4 regions of the Rahnella sp. JUb53 genome follow, and region 2 is predicted to be linked to each of the others. Evidence: predicted binding sites of a transcription regulator. Region 2 holds the regulator's gene; each other region holds the start of a gene.
The links. Region 2 encodes Fur, which represses iron uptake genes when iron is present. Its sites were predicted from a motif close to ATAATAATGAGAACNACTATCAA; they were not measured.
Positions count from the first base shown of each region.

Region 1 (5,460 bases), on a different contig from region 2:
GCGGGTATAAGTTCCTGGCTCAAGGTAGTGACAGCATTGGTTATTCTGATTCAAGCTATTCAGAAATTATTTATGAATACCACCAATCTGCAAAAGCATTCCTTAACCGTCCTTCGAACTTTCATTTCGCTGCATTTGCTTATTCCGGCCAAGCCAATCCTTATGAAGCATTCGATATTTCAACTATCGAAGAGATCACCGCCTCTCCTTTCGAAAATGCGCTGTCTTTCAACTCTACGGTTCGACCAAAAATTGTCGCCCAATGGATTGCCAACAACCGAACCAAAACGGCATTAGCAAATCAGGACGGTGAATTAGAAGAAGGCAAAAAGTACGACCTTGCGTTATCCCGCATCAGCCAGTTTGTTAAAACGGTTTGCGATCTAGATGTTGTGTTCCGTTTAGAACGTACACCGCGGCTTGCTGTGACGTTGAAGATGAATAGTGAAAACCTATCCCTTAACGTTTTACCCGACGGCCTGAAATCCATTATCGGCTGGATCGCCGATCTTGCCCTGCGCCTCGAAGCCATTCCCTGGAAAGAAGAGCGAGATATCTTCTCGCAACCCATCATCTTATTCCTCGACGAAGTGGATATTCATCTGCATCCGAAATGGCAGCGCCGCATTCTTCCGGCAATTCAGAAACTGCTGCCCAATGCGCAGGTGTTTGTTTCTACGCATTCGCCGTTTGTCGTCGGCTCTGTGGAAGATGCCTGGGTTTACCGCCTGCCGGATCCGCAACGGCTGGTGTGTCGCGACCCGCATATTGCTGAAGTGATTGAGCCGACGGAGTCAGCGGGGGGTAAGAGTTATTCGGTGATTCTGGAAGAGATTTTTGAAGTTAAGGAACAGTTTGATGTCGAAACTGAAAGACAACTGGAGCATTTTTATCAGTTGCGAAATGCCTACCTGAAAGATCCGCAGGATATTCGCGCACTGAAAGCCTGTGCTGAAAAAGTGAGTGAAATAAGTGAAGAGGTCGACGCCATCATTCTGATGGAGATGCGCCAGATTGCCCGACTGACCAAAGCAAAATAAGGATGTTTTTGCATGTACACATTTATCAGGGATGCTTCCCCGCCCTGTCTGGCATTGCGCTGGGAAGAATGGACAGATCGTTATTGCTCTGGCGACAAAGGTTTCCGCTGGTATTCACCAAAATGCTATGAAAATGTCCGTCAAAAGTTATTCGACGCAAGCCTTCAGCATTGTGCGTTTTGCGACGGACTGACCGGTGCTGAAAGCCGCCAGACCATCGAACATTTCAAGCCCAAGGAGCGCCAAGCCTTTCCGGAACTGGCTTTCCACTGGCAGAATCTTTATCCCTGCTGCGACCGCTGTCAGAGTGAAAAAGGTAACCGATATGATCCCGCACTGCTCAATCCTGATGACCTCGAATATCATTTTGATGATTACTTCGTGGCAAATTACCTGACAGGTGAAATTGAAGTGTCCCCGCTCGCCAGCGCGGAAAACTGTCACAGAGCACGTGTTACTCTTGAGCTATATGGATTAAATCTGGATATCCGTACTGCGCGTCGTAAACGGGAAGCGCAATTATTTCAGCGCAGAAATCCGGAAACAGAACTCTTAGATGACTTCAGTTATCGCTATTTCATCAAGAACAGCTAAAAGAACCTCTAAGCTTCACGTGCCTTTAGACAATTTAGGATTGTTTGCGGTTATCTGGTTCTAAGCCCCGTATAACAGGCGCTTACGAGTACCCGTACAAAGGGTGGAGCATAGATAATCATTTTCAATATCATTTAATTAACTATAATGATCCGACTGATTACGCGGTGCTCACAATGACGGTGCCGCCCTACACTATGGAGACGATGAACATGAGTTATTCACTGCCATCACTGCCTTACGCATACGACGCACTCGAACCGCATTTCGACAAAGAAACGATGGAAATCCATCACTCTAAACACCACCAGGCTTACGTGAACAACGCGAACGCTGCACTGGAAAGCCTGCCAGAACTGGCAAAACTTCCTGTTGAAGAGCTGATCGCAAACCTGGACAAAGTGCCTGCGGACAAGAAAGTTGCACTGCGTAACAACGCAGGTGGCCACGCTAACCACAGCCTGTTCTGGAAAGGCCTGAAAACCGGCACCACCCTGCAGGGCGAACTGAAATCTGCTATCGAACGCGATTTCGGCAGCGTTGACGCTTTCAAAGAAACTTTTGAGAAAGCAGCGACCACTCGTTTCGGTTCAGGTTGGGCATGGCTGGTTCTGAAAGACGGCAAACTGGCCGTTGTTTCTACTGCTAACCAGGACAGCCCGCTGATGGGCGAAGCTGTTTCAGGCGCATCCGGTTACCCGCTGCTGGGTCTGGACGTTTGGGAACACGCTTACTACCTGAAATATCAGAACAAACGCCCTGATTACATCAAAGCCTTCTGGGATGTTGTCAACTGGGACGAAGCAGCAAAACGTCTGGCTGAAGCGAAGTAATTTCGCTTTACCGCCCTTAACGGGCACGATGTTTTCGCCAATGGCGGGTCACTGACCCGCCTTTTTTATGTCCATTTTCATGTACTCTTTATTGAGTAAAGACCTAAGCCTGATCACTGTTTTATTGCCAATTATTCATTTCCCCTCTGCCCTTATCCGATCCCGCTCGCATTAATCAAAAATACGCGCCGTTCCCTATAAAGTTTCTCTTAAGTCCACCGATAGGTTGTTCACAAAGGCGTCACAAAATCACTTATTAATTTTAAAGGGATGTTCGACGGAGAATGAACATGAGCAACGGAACAGGTCTTTCGCAGTGGATGAATAATCTCAAGGTCGGCACCAAACTGGGTCTGGGCTTCGGGCTGGTACTTCTGATCGCCGTGGCCATCACCGTGGCAGGGATGATCAAATTTAACGACATCAGCCAGCGAGCTGAAAAAGTCGATTTCAGCAACCAGATGAATGCGCTGTTAAACGAAGCCCGTCTCAGCCGCACGCTGTATCAGCTCAATTACGATCCCGCTTATCTCAAACAAAACCAGGACAAAATCAGCGCACTTTCGCAGCTGATTGCCCAGTCGAAAGACAAGCTGGAGTGGGATGCGGCGAGTCTGGCAGAACTCAATCAGGTGCCGGTTAAAATCCACGAATATCAGCAGGCTCAGGACGCCTTTAAGCTGGCTGTCGATAAGAAGGATGCCGTTCGCGCGAGCTGGAACCTTTCCGAAACTGAAGCCGTGGTGACGCGTTTACAGGATCAGTTGCGCGTGGAAGATGCCGATCCTTCCATCCGTCTTTCTCTGGCTGAGGTGATTCAGAAACTGATCAGCGTGCGTTATAACGTGCGCGGCCTGTTGCTGAGCATTAACAAAGAATCCGAAGCCAAGCTGTTGCAGTCGATTGATGACACACAAGCGAATGCCAAAAAGCTGAATGCGCTGCTGTTACCGAATCAGCAGGCCACTCTCGCCCCGCTGATGAGCGCGCTGGCGACGTATAAAAGCCACGTTGTGGCGTATATGCCCGCCTATGAAGAAGAGCAGAAAAACTCCCAGCTGTTGTCGGTAAAAGCCACAGAAATGAATGCTCTGGTGGCGAAAATCTTCAAAAATGAACTGGAAAATACGCATCTGGATATCAGCCATGCGCAGATGATCATGATGGTGATTACACTGATTGTGATGCTGGCTGGCATCATCATTGCGTGGCGCATTACCCGCCAGATTGCCCAGCCGCTGCGCGATACCCTGAAAACTGCCGAAGCTATTGCGCAGGGTGATCTGACCGCCGCACATCCGACAACACGTCGTGACGAGCTGGGGATGCTGATGAACGCAGTCGCCGCGATGAGCCAGAATCTCAGCACCATGATTTATGAAATCCGCTCCGGCGTTTCACAGGTGTCCCACGCCGCAGCTGAAATCGCTGCGGGGAATACCGATCTCTCCTCACGCACCGAGCAGCAGGCGGCGGCCGTTGAAGAAACCGCTGCCAGCATGGAAGAGTTGAGCGCGACGGTGAAACAGAATGCCGATAACGCCCATCACGCCAGCAAACTGGCCAGTGAAGCCTCAGGCACGGCAACGCTTGGCGGCAAGCAAGTTGGCGAAGTGGTGGATACCATGCAGCAGATTTCCGGCAGCTCAAAACGCATTGCCGAAATTACCTCGGTCATTAACGGCATCGCTTTCCAGACCAACATTCTGGCACTGAACGCCGCGGTTGAAGCTGCGCGTGCCGGTGAACAGGGACGCGGATTCTCCGTGGTGGCCTCTGAAGTCCGCACACTGGCGCAACGCAGCGCGCAGGCGGCAAAAGAGATTGAAGGGCTGATTGCCGAGTCGGTTGAACGCGTCAGTACCGGTGCCAGACTGGTGGAAAATACCGGGCGCACGATGCAGGACATCGTGAAATCCGTCTCGCATGTTCGCGATATTATGGGTGAAATTGCCTCCGCGTCTGACGAGCAAAGCCGGGGTATCGCGCAGATATCACAGGCGATTGTGGAGATGGACAGCACCACTCAGCAGAACGCCGCGCTGGTTGAGCAGTCGTCTGCTGCCGCTGATTCTCTTGAAGATCAGGCCGCAACGCTGACGCAGGCGGTTTCGGTATTCCGTCTCGCCGGGAACGGCAATATGCTGAACGCACCGGAGTCCGCCCCGCTTCGTCGCCCGACTCTCGCGCCGCCGGTACAAGGCAAAACCAGCCAGGAAAACTGGGAAACGTTCTGACCCCTCTTTACTGCGCGCAGTTCCCTGATTGCGCGCAGGTATTCCTTCTATTCCCGCTGCCCAATGCAGGTTATGCTGGTGTGAGTGACATTTCAGCAGCGGAGAGCTTATGCATTATCCCGACGTGTACATCGGTACCATCGAGCAATATCCCGATTTCTCACCCAGTGCGATTGCCAAACGTCAGGTCGATGGCGGCATCGCCTTAACGCCTTTCGGGCTGGAAGGCGATCAGCAGGCCGAAAAGTCATATCACGGTGGTGCTGACCGCGCGCTGTGCCATTTCCCCCGCGAGCATTACGCCTGGCTGCGCCAGCAGTTTCCCGAAGAAGAAGATCGTTTCCATCCGCCCGCTTTTGGCGAAAACCTTTCCACGCTCGGCATGACCGAAGATAACGTATTTATCGGCGATATTTTCCGCTGGGGCGAAACGCTGATTCAGGTCACGCAGCCTCGCGCACCCTGCTACAAGCTGAACCATTTTCTCGATTGCCAGAATCTGTCGCCACTGTTGCAGCAAAGCGGCCGCTGCGGTTGGTTATATCGCGTCGTGGGCACAGGAAAAACCAGTGGCGATCGTCCGCTGGAGCTGCTGACGCGCAACAGTGAAGTCTCCGTCGCCGAAGCAATTTCTATCGCGTTTCATATGCCGTTCGATGAAGAACAGTACCGGCGTCTGATGTCTGCGGCAGGGATTTCAGCAAGCTGGAGTAAAACCATGCAAATGCGTCTGGTGAATCGCAAGATTGAGGATTT
Region 1 is NZ_SLYT01000008.1:166,733-172,192, forward strand. Features, by position in the region: gene EC840_RS18575 (AAA family ATPase) at 1-1,040, shown strand, start outside; gene EC840_RS18580 (hypothetical protein) at 1,095-1,634, shown strand; gene sodA (superoxide dismutase [Mn]) at 1,847-2,467, shown strand; gene EC840_RS18590 (methyl-accepting chemotaxis protein) at 2,758-4,704, shown strand; gene yiiM (6-hydroxyaminopurine reductase) at 4,814-5,460, shown strand, end outside.
Region 1: the regulator Fur is predicted to act here: its motif matches at 1,746-1,768, upstream of sodA (superoxide dismutase [Mn]).

Region 2 (5,460 bases):
TTGATGACCGACGTAATTTCAGCAATTTTCTTTGAGCTGCCGGAAATGTCTTTCATGGTACTGACCACGTCCGCCACAATATTACCGCCCTTCTGCGCCGTGCCGGAAGCTTCAATCACCAGCTGGCTGGCGTGATGTGCGTTATCGGCATTGTGTTTCACCGTCGCTGTCAGTTCTTCCATGCTGGCTGCGGTTTCTTCCAGAGCAGAAGCCTGTTCTTCGGTACGCGAAGACAAGTCATTATTGCCCGCTGAAATTTCCGATGCGCCCTGATAGATATGGTTAGTACAGTTACGGATCGTCTGCACCGTATTCACCAGACTCGCCTGCATCACATTCAGCAGCGGGATCAGTTTACCGGCGCAGTTTTTACCGAACTCTTCCATATACTGCGTCAGGTCACCGCTGGCGATCACCGCGAACTGATCGCGGATTTTATCCAGCGGTTTCACCAGCGCCATCACCAGATAACGATCGGTCAGCAGCAACAGGATCAAACCAATACCAAATGCGCTCAGCTGGATCACTTTGCTCATGTAGGTCAGATGATTGGATTCATTTTGTGCGGCCTGAAAATCAACTGCAATCTGGCTGCTGACCTTTTCCATTGATAAACCAAAAGTACGGCTCAGCGCCGGAACCGTGGTGTTGGCTAACTGGTTATAGGTGTCGGTATTCTTACTGCTGGCAGCATTGAATAACGGCGTAACGCCCTGTGTCAGCAGGTTTTCCCAACTGGTCTGCAGTTCCTGAATGGCTGATTCTTCCAGGCCCGGATGGGGTACTGATTTAAAACCAGCCAGCGCCTGAGTCAGTCCATCAAGAGATTGTTTGGCGCTGTCAAAAATTTCGGGGCCTTTTGACGGGTCAGCCTGAAGCTGTGCAACCGCACGACTCAGACGCGTCACGGTACGGAAATACTGATCATTGCCTTTGCTGATCAGCGTCATGTTGTTGACCAGTTCGGTACTGTTCCTGGTATTTTGCGTTAATGTGCCAAGTGATGTGACGGTATAAAGGGAAACACCAGCCCACATCACGCAGAAGATGCCAAGAATGGTTAATAAAGCGGCCCTGATGGTAATATTTTTTAAAAACTGCACGATATGCCTATCTCGAAACAGGACTGTTTCTGGTCTGAGGATTGACGGGGATGCGGAGAATCAAAACAGGTAACCAGCAGGCTTACGCCCCCGGACATGTTTGAACACCTCTCCGGGCATCGATTTCTTTATTATGTTGAGATTGCTCTCGCATCATCTATCGGCGGGACATGCATAAACTTAAGGAATGAGCCGGTATATTTCTTCACTTTGCTTATGACCTCAGGAACCCTGTGGTTGATAAGCACACGATGGCGATAACACTTTAAAATATTGCCCGATAAACTTATTCCCCAGTTAAGAAGGCGAGCAGAAGCATATTCTCCGCCTCGCGAGTTTGGTATCATCTTCGCTATTATTGCCTGCAATGCAGGGCACTTCATTTAGAACAAGAGGTTAGATAATCTTATGGCCGTTGTAGGTATCTTCTTTGGATCCGATACAGGTAACACCGAAAACATCGCTAAAATGATCCAGAAACAATTGGGTAAAGATGTGGCTGAGGTGCATGACATTGCGAAGAGCAGCAAAGAGGATCTGGAAAAATTCGATATTTTGCTGATCGGAATTCCAACCTGGTATTACGGTGAAGCGCAGTGTGACTGGGATGACTTTTTCCCGTCGCTCGAAGAGATAGATTTCGAAGGTAAGCTGGTTGCCCTGTTTGGCTGCGGCGATCAGGAAGACTATGCCGAGTATTTCTGCGATGCACTGGGTACCGTGCGCGATATCATTGAGCCACGCGGCGCAGTGATTGTCGGACACTGGCCAACTGAAGGTTACCACTTTGAAGCATCCAAAGGCCTGGCAGATGATAAGCACTTCATCGGACTGGCAATTGACGAAGACCGTCAGCCGGAACTGACCGCTGAACGTGTTGATGCGTGGGTGAAACAGATCACAGAAGAACTCAGCCTTTCAGAAATTATCGGCTAAAACCCTGTTGGCCCTGAGGATTTATTCTACAATTGAAGGGCCAAACTATTACTGAAATTAACAATTTAACCGCTACAAAATTGTAACTTTTGGTCGTATCAAGGTACACTGAGTTCATCTGTTTTTTCTATCGATCAAGTCGTTGCATTATTAATGTGACAGGCAATTTGTGATCTTTATTAACAGGCTGTCGTTTACGAGAATGGGCACACTTCCCTTAAACGAAGAACAGTAAACGAACAATTTTGTGCCGCCGATGCCACAGGCTGCATGCCTCAACTTGATTAGCACATAGTAACAGGACTGAATCCGCATGACTGACAACAACACCGCACTGAAGAAAGCCGGCTTAAAAGTCACGCTTCCGCGCCTCAAAATCCTGGAAGTGCTGCAAGCGCCGGAAGGTCATCACGTTAGTGCGGAAGATCTGTACAAGCAACTGATTGATATGGGCGAAGAAATTGGTCTGGCCACGGTTTACCGTGTTCTGAACCAGTTTGATGATGCTGGTATCGTCACCCGTCATAACTTCGAAGGCGGCAAGTCCGTATTCGAACTGACTCAGCAACATCACCACGATCACCTGATCTGCCTGGATTGCGGTCGTGTGATTGAATTCCGTGACGAATATATTGAAGGTCGTCAGCGTGAGATTGCTAAAAAACATGGCATCAAACTGACCAACCACAGTCTGTACCTGTACGGTCACTGTGAAGCAGGCGACTGCCGTGAAGATGAATCTTTGCACAATGACAAACCTGCGCATTAATTTGCACAGCTTCGATTGTCGCAAATACTCTAAATAAACTAACCGCTGGAAAGCGGTTTTTTTATGTCTGCGTTTCACCCCGAACACAGACGCCGCTTACCGACGTAGAAAACCCCGGCAAGCCGGGGTTTCGCTTTTGATAATGATGATTTTGCCAGCTAAGGCTTTTACAAAAATCTGCTATTAGTTCGCCATTACAGGCGCGTTATTGGATGTGATTTCCTGCCAGATTTTACCGCAATCCGCCGCATATGCCTGACCATCACCGGTTTTGCGCGCCGTCAGACAGCGCTGGTAATCCAGCACGCGTACTGTTTCCTGTTCCGCAAATTTTTGGTGTTCTTTTTCCTGTTTCAGCTTGTTCAGCAACACCTGACAAGTCGCCAGTTTGTCCGGATTACCTTCTGAAGAATTAATACACGCGCGGTAGTCTTCACGCATTTGCGAAATCTGTGCCTGATCGGCGGTAGGCGCACAACCTGCCAGCAGAACAACAGATACCGCCATCATCAGTAATTTATTCATCGACATAACGACCTCAGAAAATAGTGAATGGAGCAATAACGATGAATTTCACGTCTTTTTCATCCTGGAATATGTTGCCGTAACCCCCGCCCCAGCTCGGAATATCCGAGTGGTTGTCGTACTGGGTGTAATGCAGTTTGAACAATGTCCCCTTAGCGCGGCCTTCCTGAATGGTGTAAAGCGCATCCAGGCTCCAGGCGGTCTCTTTCAGACGCTGGCTCTGGTCATAAGCGGCATTGGTACTCGGTTTGGCGTCCCACGCGTAAACGTAAGAACCCCCGACGGCAAAGCCCGGCAGATCCCATTTCGCCAGATCGTAAAGTACGCCGGCGTACACCGCTTTCTCGCCGTTGGCGTTGAAGTCCGAACGGTTATCCCACCACACGTCAAGACGACCGTTGGAGGAGGAATACGTCGGGGTCATACGTTGCAGGAAGTAGCCCTGATTACCTTCCGCTTTGACCATCGTACCTTCCAGCCGCCAGTTAAACTGACCGGTGGTGTAACCGAAAGTCAGCGCCTGCAACCAGGCCATCCCGTCATACAAGCTGTTCGGATCGTTCTTATTGCTGATGCGATCTTCCGCACCGTAGAACTGGTAGCTGGTGGTCAGCGGATTGCCCATCAGATCGATTTTGTAAGACGCTTTGGCAAAATACTGATCGACGTAACTTTCAGCCTGACCAAAAGCGCCTTCCAGCACAAAGTCGTTTTTGAAGTCGTATTTCGCTCCAAGAGAGTGGATGTACGAAACGCCCGTTTTCTTATCGTTCTGGCGGAAATCATCCATTTCCAGATGCCACGGAGATTTATATTCGTCCGCCCACATGTAGGAGAAACTCAACTCTCCCGGATCACCGAAGTCATGCTTGTAGCCCGCTTCCGCGCCGCGGTAAGTTCCCGGCATGAAGCTCCAGTGCGGCGCAATCAGTGTCTGGCCCGTTGGCTGGATGTAGCCGGCATGTCCCCAGAATCCGCCGTATTTAAATTTACCGGCGGCTTTGTACAGGCTGACCCCACTTTTATCGCCGGAGTAATCTTCGTCGTAGGCACGGTTGCTGTTGGAGAAAGCGATTTCGTTGGGATGTCCGCTTTCGCTGCTTTCGGCCATTTCAATCGCCGTAAAGGCTGCGATATCAATACCAAACATGTCCCAGGCATAGCCGGAAGAAAAATCGAGATTCAGGTTTGCGGTAGAATGCGAAAGGTTGGTTGTGTAGTCTTTGTAGTTGTCGCTCGCCGGATCCATGTCCTTGCGGTCACGCTCACGCTGCCAGTAATACACACCGCCGGTCAGCGTCGAATCATCAATAAAACCTGCCGCTTTGGCATCTTCAGAAAACATCATTCCGCCACCCAATAAGGTGCCGGCAAGAGAATATAGTGCAGGTTTCAGGTAAGCCGATCCCCTGCCCCTGTTAAGGTGCTTGTGCATAGAAATTCCTCATCTTTGACTAAAAAATACCAACAAAACCCAAACGGGTATTAAAAGCGGCCGCCAAAGGCGTAACCGGTTAATTCATGATCAAGAGTATTTTTCGCGACGCGAATTATCAATGAGTAATTACTCCTTGATCGCCGAAGTATGACTAAGTGCACATAAAGATGAAAAAGTGTAACAAAAAGCTTTAAGAAAGGGTCAGGCAGAGAGTTGATAAAAATAAATAATAGAATCAGTAAATTGTAAATTTTAAGCTTTCATTTAAACGTTTCAGCACACAAAAAACAGGGTTTAAAAGTAAACATCAAAAATACATTAATTCGCGATGAAAAACAAAATCACCATGCACCTGTCATTACTAGCAGACAGAAATAGCAGACATAAAAAAAACGCAGCCGGAGCTGCGTTTCATCAGTCGTTCAAACAAGCCATTCAGAGGCAATTACACGACGGGTTTGCTTTCCCAGGTATCACGCAGACCAACGGTACGGTTGAACACCAGATTGTCAGCGCTTGAGTAGCGGCTGTCGGCGCAGAAGTAACCTTCACGCTCGAACTGCAGGCTGATTTCAGCCTGAGCAGCCACCAGAGAAGGCTCAACAAAACCGTGAGCAATCACCAGCGATTCCGGGTTGATCGTGGTCAGGAAGTCTTCTGCCTGGCCAGGATTCGCCACGATGAACAGA
Region 2 is NZ_SLYT01000003.1:514,892-520,351, reverse strand. Features, by position in the region: gene EC840_RS10180 (methyl-accepting chemotaxis protein) at 1-1,103, opposite strand, end outside; gene fldA (flavodoxin FldA) at 1,512-2,039, shown strand; gene fur (ferric iron uptake transcriptional regulator) at 2,353-2,808, shown strand; gene chiQ (ChiQ/YbfN family lipoprotein) at 2,992-3,333, opposite strand; gene EC840_RS10160 (OprD family outer membrane porin) at 3,347-4,768, opposite strand; gene glnS (glutamine--tRNA ligase) at 5,217-5,460, opposite strand, start outside.

Region 3 (5,460 bases), on a different contig from region 2:
CATCATGACATTACTGAGATTTTCAGGAATTAAGCGGAGTATTAACAGGTCGTGAATTGCGTAACCAGGCGTAAAAAGCATTTCAGGATTGAGTTCCTCCCCCTTCTCAGCGGGAGGAGCTCAATTATGCTTCGATCAAAGATTGTCCGAGGTAGTGACTTTCATCTTTATTCCCCGGCAGCGTGAAGAAAAAGCCGCCGCCATTCGGGCGGATGTATTCTTCCAGCGCTTCACCGTTCAGGCGTTTTTGCACCGTCAGGAACCCTTTCTCAAGATCATGCTGATAACAGACAAAAATCAGCCCCATTTCCAGCTGGCCTGAATTGGTCACGCCCAGCGAATAGCTGTAACCACGGCGCAGCATCAGATTGTCGTCGGTTTCTTTAGTGCGCGGATTGGCCAGCCTGATATGCGCGTCGAGCGGGATCACTTTACCGTCAGGGTCTTTTGTGTAATCCGGCACATCGTGCTCTTTTTCCATGCCCAGTGGCGCGCCGGTGGCTTTATGGCGACCAAAAATGGATTGCTGTTCCTGTAACGGCGTGCGGTCCCAGAATTCCACTTTGAACGGGATCAGACGCGTCACCTGATAGCTGCCACCCGTTGTCCAGGCTGGCTCTGCCTGATCTGGCGTCACCCAGATGGCTTTATCCATCAGCGGCTTGTCTCTTGAATCCGGATTGGCCGTGCCGTCTTTAAAGCCCAGCAGGTTAATCGGCGTCTCTTTACCCTGACTGCGCGCGGCATGAGAAGAGATAAAGCCGTCACGACGCCAGCGCACGCTGAGTAAATCCGGCGTGTATTTAATGATGTCGCGCAATGCGTGAACCACGGTATCGCTGTTGTTGGCGCAGATTTGCAATGACAGGTCACCGTGACACAGTTTCGCATCAAGGGAATCATTCGGAAAACGCGTCATGCGGCTTAATTTCAGCGGTTTATGCGGCGCCAGCCCGAAGCGTTCATCAAACAGCGATTCGCCGACGGACAATGTCATGGTCAGGTTATCGGGATAAATTTCAGCGCCCATCACTCCGGAATCCATCGGCGGGAATTTCGGATCCAGTGACGGCGCGGTGCCGCCGGTGGTCAGAAATGCAAAACGGGAATCCAGCAGACGGAATAAACGCTCCAGATCGGCTTTGTTGGTGGCCAGCACATCGAAGGACACCAGCATCATCGAGGCCTGCTGAGGCGTTAAAATCCCCGCCTGATGTTCGCCATAATACGGTTGCTTGCCCCAGCGTTCATCGGGGGAAACGGTGCCTGGCGTGTATTCTTTTTTTGCTCCGGGTGCTTTCTCAGCCTGCGCAGTCGCTGCGCCGCCCAGGGCAAATGCCCCGCCTAACAATCCCACGCCTTTTAACAAGCTGCGGCGTGAAGAAGAAATGTCGTCCTGATTAACGGACTTATTATCGTTTTTATTGCTCATTGCTATGCCTCGGTGCAACGCTCCTCCCCCTGCGAAGGGGGAGGTTGGGAGGGGGTATTAATAACAAAACTGGGGGTTAGGCACACTTTAGCCGCTGAATTTTACTTTAATACCCCACCCCAACCCTCCCCTTCGCAGGGGAGGGAGCTTAAGAGTATCAATCTAAACCAAGCACACCGCGCAGTTTAGCCAGATCTTCGGCCAGCGTGGTGATCGGGCCTTTCATGGCGTTACGGTCGGCATCTGACAGTTTTTCGTAGTTCTCGTAACCGTCTTTGGTTTTGTATTTATCCAGCAGGGAATCGACAGTTTTGAAGTTCGCGTCGATTTTATCCAGCAGCGGCTTGTCGGCTTTTTCCAGCAGCGGACGCAGCAGGTTTACGATTTTCTGCGCGCCGTCGAGGTTAGCGCGGAAGTCCCACAGGTCGGTGCGGCTGTAACGATCTTCTTCACCGCTGATTTTGCTGGCTGCCACTTCTTCGATAAGCCCTGCTGCACCGCCGACCACTTTACTCGGCGGGAAGGTCAGGTCAGTGATACGTTTTTGCAGATCAACCGTGTCGGTATACAGCTTGTCAGCAAAAGGCTCCGCGCCTTTGGTGGTTTTATCTGCGAAGAGGATTTTCTCCAGACGGTGGAAACCGGTGAAGTTTGGATCTTCCGCTTTTTTCTCGAAATCGTCTTCACGGGCATCAATGCTGCCGTCCAGATCTGAGAACAATTCCGCGATAGGCTCGATGCGCTCATAGTAAACGCGGGTCGATGTGTAAAGAGACTGCGCTTTCGCCAGGTCGCCTTTCTTAATGGCATCGGTGAACGCTTTGGTGTGGGAAACCAGTTCGCCAACCTGCTGAGTCACATACACTTTATATTCTGCAATCGGCCCGACCAGCGCCATCGCGTCCGGTTTAGCGGAAGCCGCCGCGCCTTCTGCGGTCACGGTCAGTTTGCCCTTCGGATTGCTCAGCAGGCCGCAGGTCATGTCATATTCGCCCGGCTCCAGATTGGCAGTCATTTTCTGAGTGAAGCCCGGCGCGACGTTTTCACGCTCTTCCACCACCATCACGCCTTTCAGAATTTCCCATTCCAGGTTCTTCTGGCTGTCGTTGTGGATAACAAACTGTGTTTTACCGGCCGGGACGCTGAGCGCCATCGGTTCACACTGTTTATCATTCACAGTAATTTTGACCTGACGAACGTCGGCTGCCAGTACGTTTGCGCTCAGCGCAAAAGCCGGCAGAGACAGCAGTGCAATCTGTAAAGCTTTACGGCGAAAATGTGGCATGTACAACTCCATGGCAAAGGCAAGGTGATGAAAAATAAATGAAATCAACGTGGTGTTTTTTGCCCGGCAGAGGCCGCGGCGGCCACAGAGGATTTTCCCTGAGGCATGAAAAAGAAGAACAGCGCCGGGATCAGGTACAGGAAATAGACCAGCACTTCGCTCACACTTGGCGCTTCCTGATAACCAAACATCCCTTCCAGCAAGGTGCCGAACAGGGAATGCGTGGAGAGCGTATTGCTCAAATCAAATGCAATGTCCTGCAAACCGTTCCACAACCCCGCTTCGTGGAACGCGCGGATCGCACCTGCCGCCAGACCGGCCGCAACGAAGAGGATAAACAGGCTGGTCCATTTGAAAAATTTTGCCAGATGCAGTTTCACACCGCCGTAATAGATGAGGAAACCCAGCACGATGGCCGCGCCCAGCCCCAGCATGGCGCCGATGGGTGCGGCTATTCCTACGTCTTGCTGGAAAGCCGCCAGCAGGAAAAACACCGATTCCAGGCCTTCACGCGCGACAGCAAAGAACACCATCGCCACCAGCGCCCAGCCCTGCCCGCGCCCGGAACTGAGCGCGTTATCAATCGCGCCTTCCAGATGCACCTTGATGGAACGCGACACTTTGCGCATCCAGAACACCATGTAAGTCAGAATGCATACCGCGACCACGGCAACGATGCCTTCAAATAATTCCTGCTGCTTTTGCGGAAATTCACCGGTGGTGGCGTTGATGAACAGACCCAGCGCCAGACATAACGCCGCAGCAACGAACACGCCAATCCAGACCACACCGAGCCACTGCCCGCGTTGCGTCCGTTTTAAATAGCTGGCGATCAGGCTGACAATCAGCGCCGCTTCCAGCCCTTCGCGAAACATAATGAGAAACGGAACGAACATAGCGATAACTCCTGACCCCGTGAATCGGCAAAAACTGTAAGGGCTCTGTAAAGAAAAGTAAAAAGAAACGATAGTGATTATCATTCTTGCCAAAAGAAATACAAGAGGTAACCGACCCTTTTTTGCAGGCGTCCGTGGAAATGCGCATGAAATGACAGAGCGGGACTTTCTTTAATGAAACGCCTGGTGAAACACGTGGTGAGAAGTATGGGGGAAAGTGTGGCGGGAGAGTCAGAGAAACGGGGTCAGACGACCCCGTTCTGCCTTATTATAATGGCATAATAAGCCGCGTATTAAATGGTGTTGTATTCTGCTTCTGCCGTCGTGAAACGCTCTTCCACCGCAGCAGAAGGTTTGCGTCCCATCAGGCTGACAATCCAGATAGCCAGCGAAGCAAAGATAAAGCCCGGAATGATTTCGTACAGTTCAGCCCAGCCATATTGTTTCCACAAGATAACCGTGACCGCACCGACGATCATGCCCGCGAGCGCGCCGTTACGCGTCATGCGTTTCCACATCACCGAAATCAGGATAACCGGACCAAACGCCGCACCGAAACCGGCCCACGCGTAGCTCACCAGACCCAGCACCCGGTTTTCAGGATTGGCTGCCAGCGCAATCGCCACCAGCGCAACAACCAGCACCATCAGACGACCAATCCACACCAGTTCACGCTGACTCGCGCCCTTACGCAGGAACGCTTTGTACAAGTCTTCGGTGATCGCACTCGAACATACCAGCAGCTGACAGCTCAGGGTACTCATCACCGCCGCCAGAATGGCTGACAGCAAGATACCGGCGATCCACGGGTTGAACAGGATTTTCGCCAGCTCGATGAATACGCGCTCACCGTTTTGCGTCACGTTGCCCGCTTCGCCCGGATTATTGCTGAAGTACGCAATACCGAAGAAGCCCACCGCGATGGTGCCTGCCAGACACAGAATCATCCAGGTCATACTGATGCGACGTGCGCTGCGGATAGTGTGATGAGAATCGGCGGCCATGAAACGCGCCAGAATGTGCGGCTGACCAAAATAGCCCAGTCCCCAGCCCAGCAGTGACAAAATCGCCACCAGATTCATGCCCTTAAACATATCGGTGTACTCAGGGTTTTTGGCCTTGATCACCATCATCGAGGTATCAATGCCGCCCACGGCGAGGATAACGATCACCGGCGTGAGGATCAGCGCGAAAATCATCAGGCTGGCCTGCACGGTATCTGTCCAGCTGACCGCCAGAAAACCGCCGATAAAGGTATAAATGATGGTCGCTGCCGCACCGGCCCACAGCGCCGTCTGATACGTCATGCCAAAGGTGCTTTCAAACAGACGCGCACCGGCCACGATGCCGGAAGCGCAATAAATGGTGAAGAACACCAAAATCACGATCGCCGAGATAATACGCAGTAGCTTGCTGGAATCTTCAAAACGATGGGTGAAGTAATCCGGCAACGTCAGTGCGTTGTTGTTGGCTTCGGTATGCACACGTAAGCGCCCCGCCACCAGTTTCCAGTTCAGATAGGCGCCGATCGTCAGACCAATCGCGATCCAGCTTTCGGAAATTCCGGAAATAAAAATCGCGCCCGGTAACCCCATTAACAGCCAGCCGCTCATATCAGAAGCCCCGGCTGAAAGCGCCGTGACCACGCTGCCTAAACTGCGTCCACCCAGAATATAATCATCAAAGTTTTTGGTTCGTAAATACGCGATGAGTCCTATCAAAATCATCCCGAAAATATAAACACAAAACGTCACCAGCATCGGTGTGTTCATTGTCATTCCATTCTCCACTTTCTTCTTATTTGCGATGTTGTCCGGCACCTGTCTGTCCTGACGCCCTTCTTATGA
Region 3 is NZ_SLYT01000001.1:588,528-593,987, reverse strand. Features, by position in the region: gene efeB (iron uptake transporter deferrochelatase/peroxidase subunit) at 125-1,432, opposite strand; gene efeO (iron uptake system protein EfeO) at 1,590-2,729, opposite strand; gene efeU (iron uptake transporter permease EfeU) at 2,762-3,613, opposite strand; gene putP (sodium/proline symporter PutP) at 3,907-5,391, opposite strand.
Region 3: the regulator Fur is predicted to act here: its motif matches at 3,681-3,703, upstream of efeU (iron uptake transporter permease EfeU).

Region 4 (5,460 bases), on a different contig from region 2:
CCTGGGTCAGGAACTGGCCGATTTTCATCTTCATGATCATCGAACTGCCCTGCCCGCAACCGCATACCGCCAGAATTCGTACTGTCATGAGAACCTCTTTGTTTGCTGATACATCATTTATGAGAAGTCATTAGTGAGAAACGGACTGATTAAGTGTTTGTTTTTCAGCATCTTCTTCAGCGCGCAAGGTGCGACCGGCGAAGAACATGTAAAGCAATGCGATGACCGCAATGATCCCCATAAAGGCCATGCCGAGGCTGAAGAAGCCCTGCATCATTGGTGGTGCCAGAATTGACCAGTCGGCCATGCCCATCCAGGCGCTCAGACCGGTGAGTTTGATGGCCCAGACGCAGCCGAAGATTTCGATCATCCCCATCACCAGACAGATTTTTAGCGCCGCACGCCAGCCACCGAAGTGGTTGGCAAACACGCCGATGGTGGCGTTTGAGAAGAACATCGGGATGAAGCCGGGAATGATCATGATGGAAGAGCCCATGCCAAACAGAATGGCGACGGCAATCAGCTGGCCGATGGTGCCCCACATAAAGCCCCAGACCACGGCGTTCGGCGCAAAGCTGTAGATAGCCGCACAGTCGATGGCCAGAACGGCACCGGGAATTAAGCGCTGGGAGATGCCGTTAAAGGCTTCCGTCAACTCAGCGACGAACATGCGCACGCCCTGAATGATGATGAAAATCGCCACCGCAAACATCAGACCGGTTTGCAGGATGTAAATCGTCCAGTGAGTTTTTCCGGCCATCTGTTGCAGGGTATCGAGGCCAAAGGAGCACAGAATAATGCCGAAGAATACGGTCATCACGATGGCCGTAGAGACGATATTGTCGTGGAAGATATTCAGCCAGCCCGGCAATTTAAGGTTTTCAACGCTGTCTTCTTTTTTACCGAGATAGGGCGCGACCTTACAGGCAATCCACGAGGCAAATTGCTGCTGATGACCAATCGAGAAGCCGCTGTTTTCGGTCACGGCCTGCGTCGGTTTGTACATCATGTTCGAGGTGATGCCCCAGTACAATGACACCAGAATTGCGGTTGACCAGATGGTCGTCCACATCGGGTAGCCCATGATGAAGAAGAACACCGCAATCAGCCCCGCCTGCTGAAACATAATGTGGCCGGTCAGCATGATGGTGCGAATGCCGGTAATGCGGCGGAACACCACCATCAGAATATTCAGCGCCAGCGCGATCAGCACCGCGTATCCGACCCAGCTGTAGGCCTCGCCCATGCGCTCAACCGTGGCCATCATCGACGCATAGGTGTCTGATATTGCGCCGTTAATGCCATACACTTCTGAAAGTTTTGCCACCACCGGTTTGAAGGTACCGGTCAGAATGCCGGATCCTGCCTGCAGTAACATAAAGCCGATAATGGTTTTGATGGTGCCCTTGATGATCACCGTCGCACTCTTCCTGAGCAGGATGTAACCGAGCATGGTCACAAGCCCCAACAGCAACGGCGCGTTGGTCATAACCTGATTAAAAAATACGGTGAAGATGGTGTAGAGGAATTCCATAAGACTCTCCGTCTGACCTTGTTTGATCTCTTCAGCACGTTTGTATAGCAAACTCCGCGCTAAACAGTGAGGGACAGGTGCACTCTAATGCTCACATCGAATCAGATAAAGATTCATAATGATTATTTGTGAGCAGTCTCGCAAGATATCGTCATGACGTGTCATTGCCACCGCAATGAAAATTCTTATATTTACTATGCATTTCAATACTATAATCATTTTGAAAAAAACGGATATCTCGCTAAATCCTTACATCTTCATCCAATCCCGTCGCTATTCCCGCTGAGAAACACATCCTGAAAACCATTGTCATGATGAGTTTTCGATGATAACTTTCTCACAAACAAATCACATATAATCATTAAATGATTTATTGTGACTCTATTTCAAAGCCAACTCAGATGAGGGAATACCATGAGCAAAGTAGAAACGATCAGCCGCGAGTCCTGGATCCTCAGCACTTTTCCGGAATGGGGCACCTGGTTAAACGAAGAAATCGAGCAGGAAAAAGTCGCGCCGGGCACCTTCGCCATGTGGTGGCTGGGCTGTACGGGGATCTGGCTGAAGTCTGAGGGCGGCGCCAATATCTGCGTCGATTTATGGTGCGGCGTGGGCAAGCAGAATCACAGCAGTCCGCTGATGAAAACCGGCCACCAGATGCAGCGCATGGCCGGTGTGAAGAAGCTCCAGCCGAATCTGCGCACCACGCCGTTCGTTCTCGATCCCTTTGCGATCAGGGAGATCGACGCGGTGTTGTCCACCCACGATCATAACGATCATATCGATGTGAACGTGGCCGCCGCTGTCATGCAAAACTGTTCTTCTGAAGTCCCGTTCATCGGCCCGCAAACCTGCGTGGATTTGTGGATGAGCTGGGGCGTGCCTGCCAGCCGCTGTATCGTGATGACGCCGGGCAAAGTGGTGCGGATCAAAGACGTGGAAATTCACGCACTGGATTCCTTCGACCGCACGGTGCTGATCACCCTGCCCGCAGACCAGAAAGCCGCCGGCGTATTGCCGGATATGATGGATCAGCGTGCGGTGAATTATCTGTTCAAAACGCCGGGCGGAAACCTGTATCACAGCGGCGATTCGCACTATTCCAACTATTACGCCAAGCACGGCAACGAGTATCAGATTGACGTGGCCCTCGGCTCTTATGGCGAGAACCCGCGCGGCGTGACCGACAAAATGACCAGCGTGGATATGCTGCGCATGGCGGAATCCCTGAACACCAAAGTCGTGATTCCGTTCCATCACGATATCTGGTCGAATTTCCAGGCCGATCCGCAGGAAATCCGTGTGCTGTGGGAGATGAAAAAAGATCGCCTGAAATACGGCTTCAAACCGTTTATCTGGCAGGTTGGCGGTAAATTCACCTATCCGGATGATAAGGATAATTTCGAATATCATTATCCGCGTGGCTTTGAAGACTGCTTTACGACAGAAACCGACCTGCCGTTTAAATCCTTCTTATAAATACCCGTCATACTTCAAGTTGCAGATGCGTTGACTGCGCTCACTCCCCCCGGTCACTTAGTTAACTAAGCTCCCGGGGCTTCCTGAGATTGTCGCCTTGCTGCAACTCGAATTATTTTGGGTATTGATTGAGGTCGATTAATTTGCGCCTTCATAAACAATGCATTTCGCATTACTGCTCGTTTATAATCATGGAATAATCATTTAACGATTTTGCCCGGAGCCACCATGACTGAGCCACAACGCCACAATGCTATTCTCGATCTGCTGCAACGTCAGGGGCAGATTTCCGTCGCTGATGTGATTGATCAGTTTGATATTTCACCCGCTACGGCGCGTCGTGACATCACCAAACTCAACGAACTGGGCAAACTGCGTAAAGTGCGTAACGGTGCGGAAGCCGTGAATCAGCCGCGTCAGAACTGGACGCCGTTGAACATCCATCAGACGCACAATCTCAACGAGAAAATGCGCATCGCCAAAGCGGCTGCCGGACTGTGCCAGCCGGGTGAAAGTGTGGTGATTAACTGCGGGTCGACGGCGTTTTTGCTGGGGCGCGAAATGTGCGGAAAAGATATTCAGGTCATCACCAATTATCTGCCGCTGGCCAATTATCTGATCGAGCAGGAACACGACAGCGTGGTGATCATGGGCGGTCAGTACAATAAAAGTCAGTCAATTACCTTAGCGCCACAGGACGGCGACGCCAGCCTGTATGCCGGGCACTGGATGTTCACCAGCGGCGCAGGACTGACCACTGACGGCCTGTATAAAACCGACATGCTGACGGCGATGGCCGAGCAGAAGATGCTGAATTATGTCGGAAAACTGGCGGCACTGGTCGACAGCAGCAAAATCGGCCAACGTGCAGGTATGCTGTTCAGCCGCACCGAGCAAATCGATGTGCTGATCACCGGCAAAGAAGCCAACAGTGAAATCATCGAACAATTACGCCAGAAAGGTGTGCAGGTGATCCTCGTTTAATGCTTAACCCTGCTTTTCGTCTGGTCTTAGTCGCGCAATTATTGGGTAGAATAGCGGCATAACCTTTTATGAGGCACGACCAGAATGGAACAATTTGAAGCAATCAGCGTTGAACAAGCGCATTCCCGCCTGACCTCAGGCGACGCCGTGATGGTCGATATCCGCGACCCGCAAAGCTTCAGCGCAGCACATGCCCCGGGCGCTTATCACCTGAGCAACGACAGCCTGCCCGCCTTTATTCAGCAGGCCGATGCCAAAACGCCGGTACTGGTGATGTGCTATCACGGCATCAGCAGCCGTGGCGCCGCGCAATTCCTGATTTCTCAGGGTTTCGAGTCGGTGTACAGCGTTGACGGCGGTTTCGAAGCCTGGTCAAAAACCTTCCCGCAAGATATCGAAGCCTGATCCCACCTTTAATTGCCTCCGGCGCAGGCTATAGCCTTTATAAACCGGGTCTTTATAAACCGGGGCGTTTTAGCCCAGGTCTTTATAACCAGGCTAATGAGTTTGCGCCGAAAATGTTCTTAAGCTGAAAAAGCTACCTTTCTCCAGTGTTGATATAATTTCCGCCTACTATCGACAGGATTCCAAGATGAAACATCTGAACACTTCACGTTCTTTAGGGATGCGTACGCTCGCCGTTCATGGCGGACAGCAGCCCGATGCCCTGACCGGCGCGATTGCGACACCTATCACCGCCGCATCGGCATTTTCGTACCCGGACTTTGACAGCGGCGCACGTCGTTTCAGCGGTGAAGAGCCCGGCTATATCTACAGCCGTTTCGCCAATCCGACGGTGGCCGTTTTCGAACAGAAACTGGCGGCACTCGAAGGCGCAGAAACCGCCGTGGCCTGCGCAAGTGGCATGGCGGCGATCAGCGCCACATTGTTTGCCCTGCTGGTTCCCGGCGATGAAATCATTCATATCGGCACGCTGTACGGCGGCACCGAAGGTGTGGTGCGCAACCTGTTGCCGCGCTATGGCATCAAACCGGTTCACGTCACGAATGTGAACGAACTGGAAGCGGCATTCACCAAAAATACCAAAGTGGTACTGGTGGAAACACCGGCTAACCCGGGGCTGGATATCGCCGATCTGGCAGAAATTGCCCGCCTTGCCAAAGCCACCGGTGCAGTCAGTGTGGCGGATAATACCTTTGCCACGCCGTACCTGACGCGCCCGCTGGAACTGGGCATTGATATCGTTCTGCATTCCGCGACCAAATACATCGGCGGTCATGGCGATGCGACCGGCGGCGTGGTGGCCGGTTCTGCGGCGTTGATCACGCCAATCCGTACCCTGGGCCTGAAACAGTTCGGCGGAAATCTGAGTCCGTTCGAAGCCAGTTTGCTGATCCGCGGCCTGAAAACCTTGCCACTGCGCGTCGAGGCCAGCTCTCTGAGCGCGCAGGCAGTCGCGGAATTCCTCGACGGGCACAGCGCAGTAGACACCGTGTTTTATC
Region 4 is NZ_SLYT01000011.1:107,372-112,831, forward strand. Features, by position in the region: gene ulaB (PTS ascorbate transporter subunit IIB) at 1-88, opposite strand, end outside; gene ulaA (PTS ascorbate transporter subunit IIC) at 131-1,534, opposite strand; gene ulaG (L-ascorbate 6-phosphate lactonase) at 1,949-3,013, shown strand; gene ulaR (HTH-type transcriptional regulator UlaR) at 3,242-3,997, shown strand; gene glpE (thiosulfate sulfurtransferase GlpE) at 4,082-4,402, shown strand; gene EC840_RS21440 (PLP-dependent aspartate aminotransferase family protein) at 4,590-5,460, shown strand, end outside.
Region 4: the regulator Fur is predicted to act here: its motif matches at 1,710-1,732, upstream of ulaG (L-ascorbate 6-phosphate lactonase).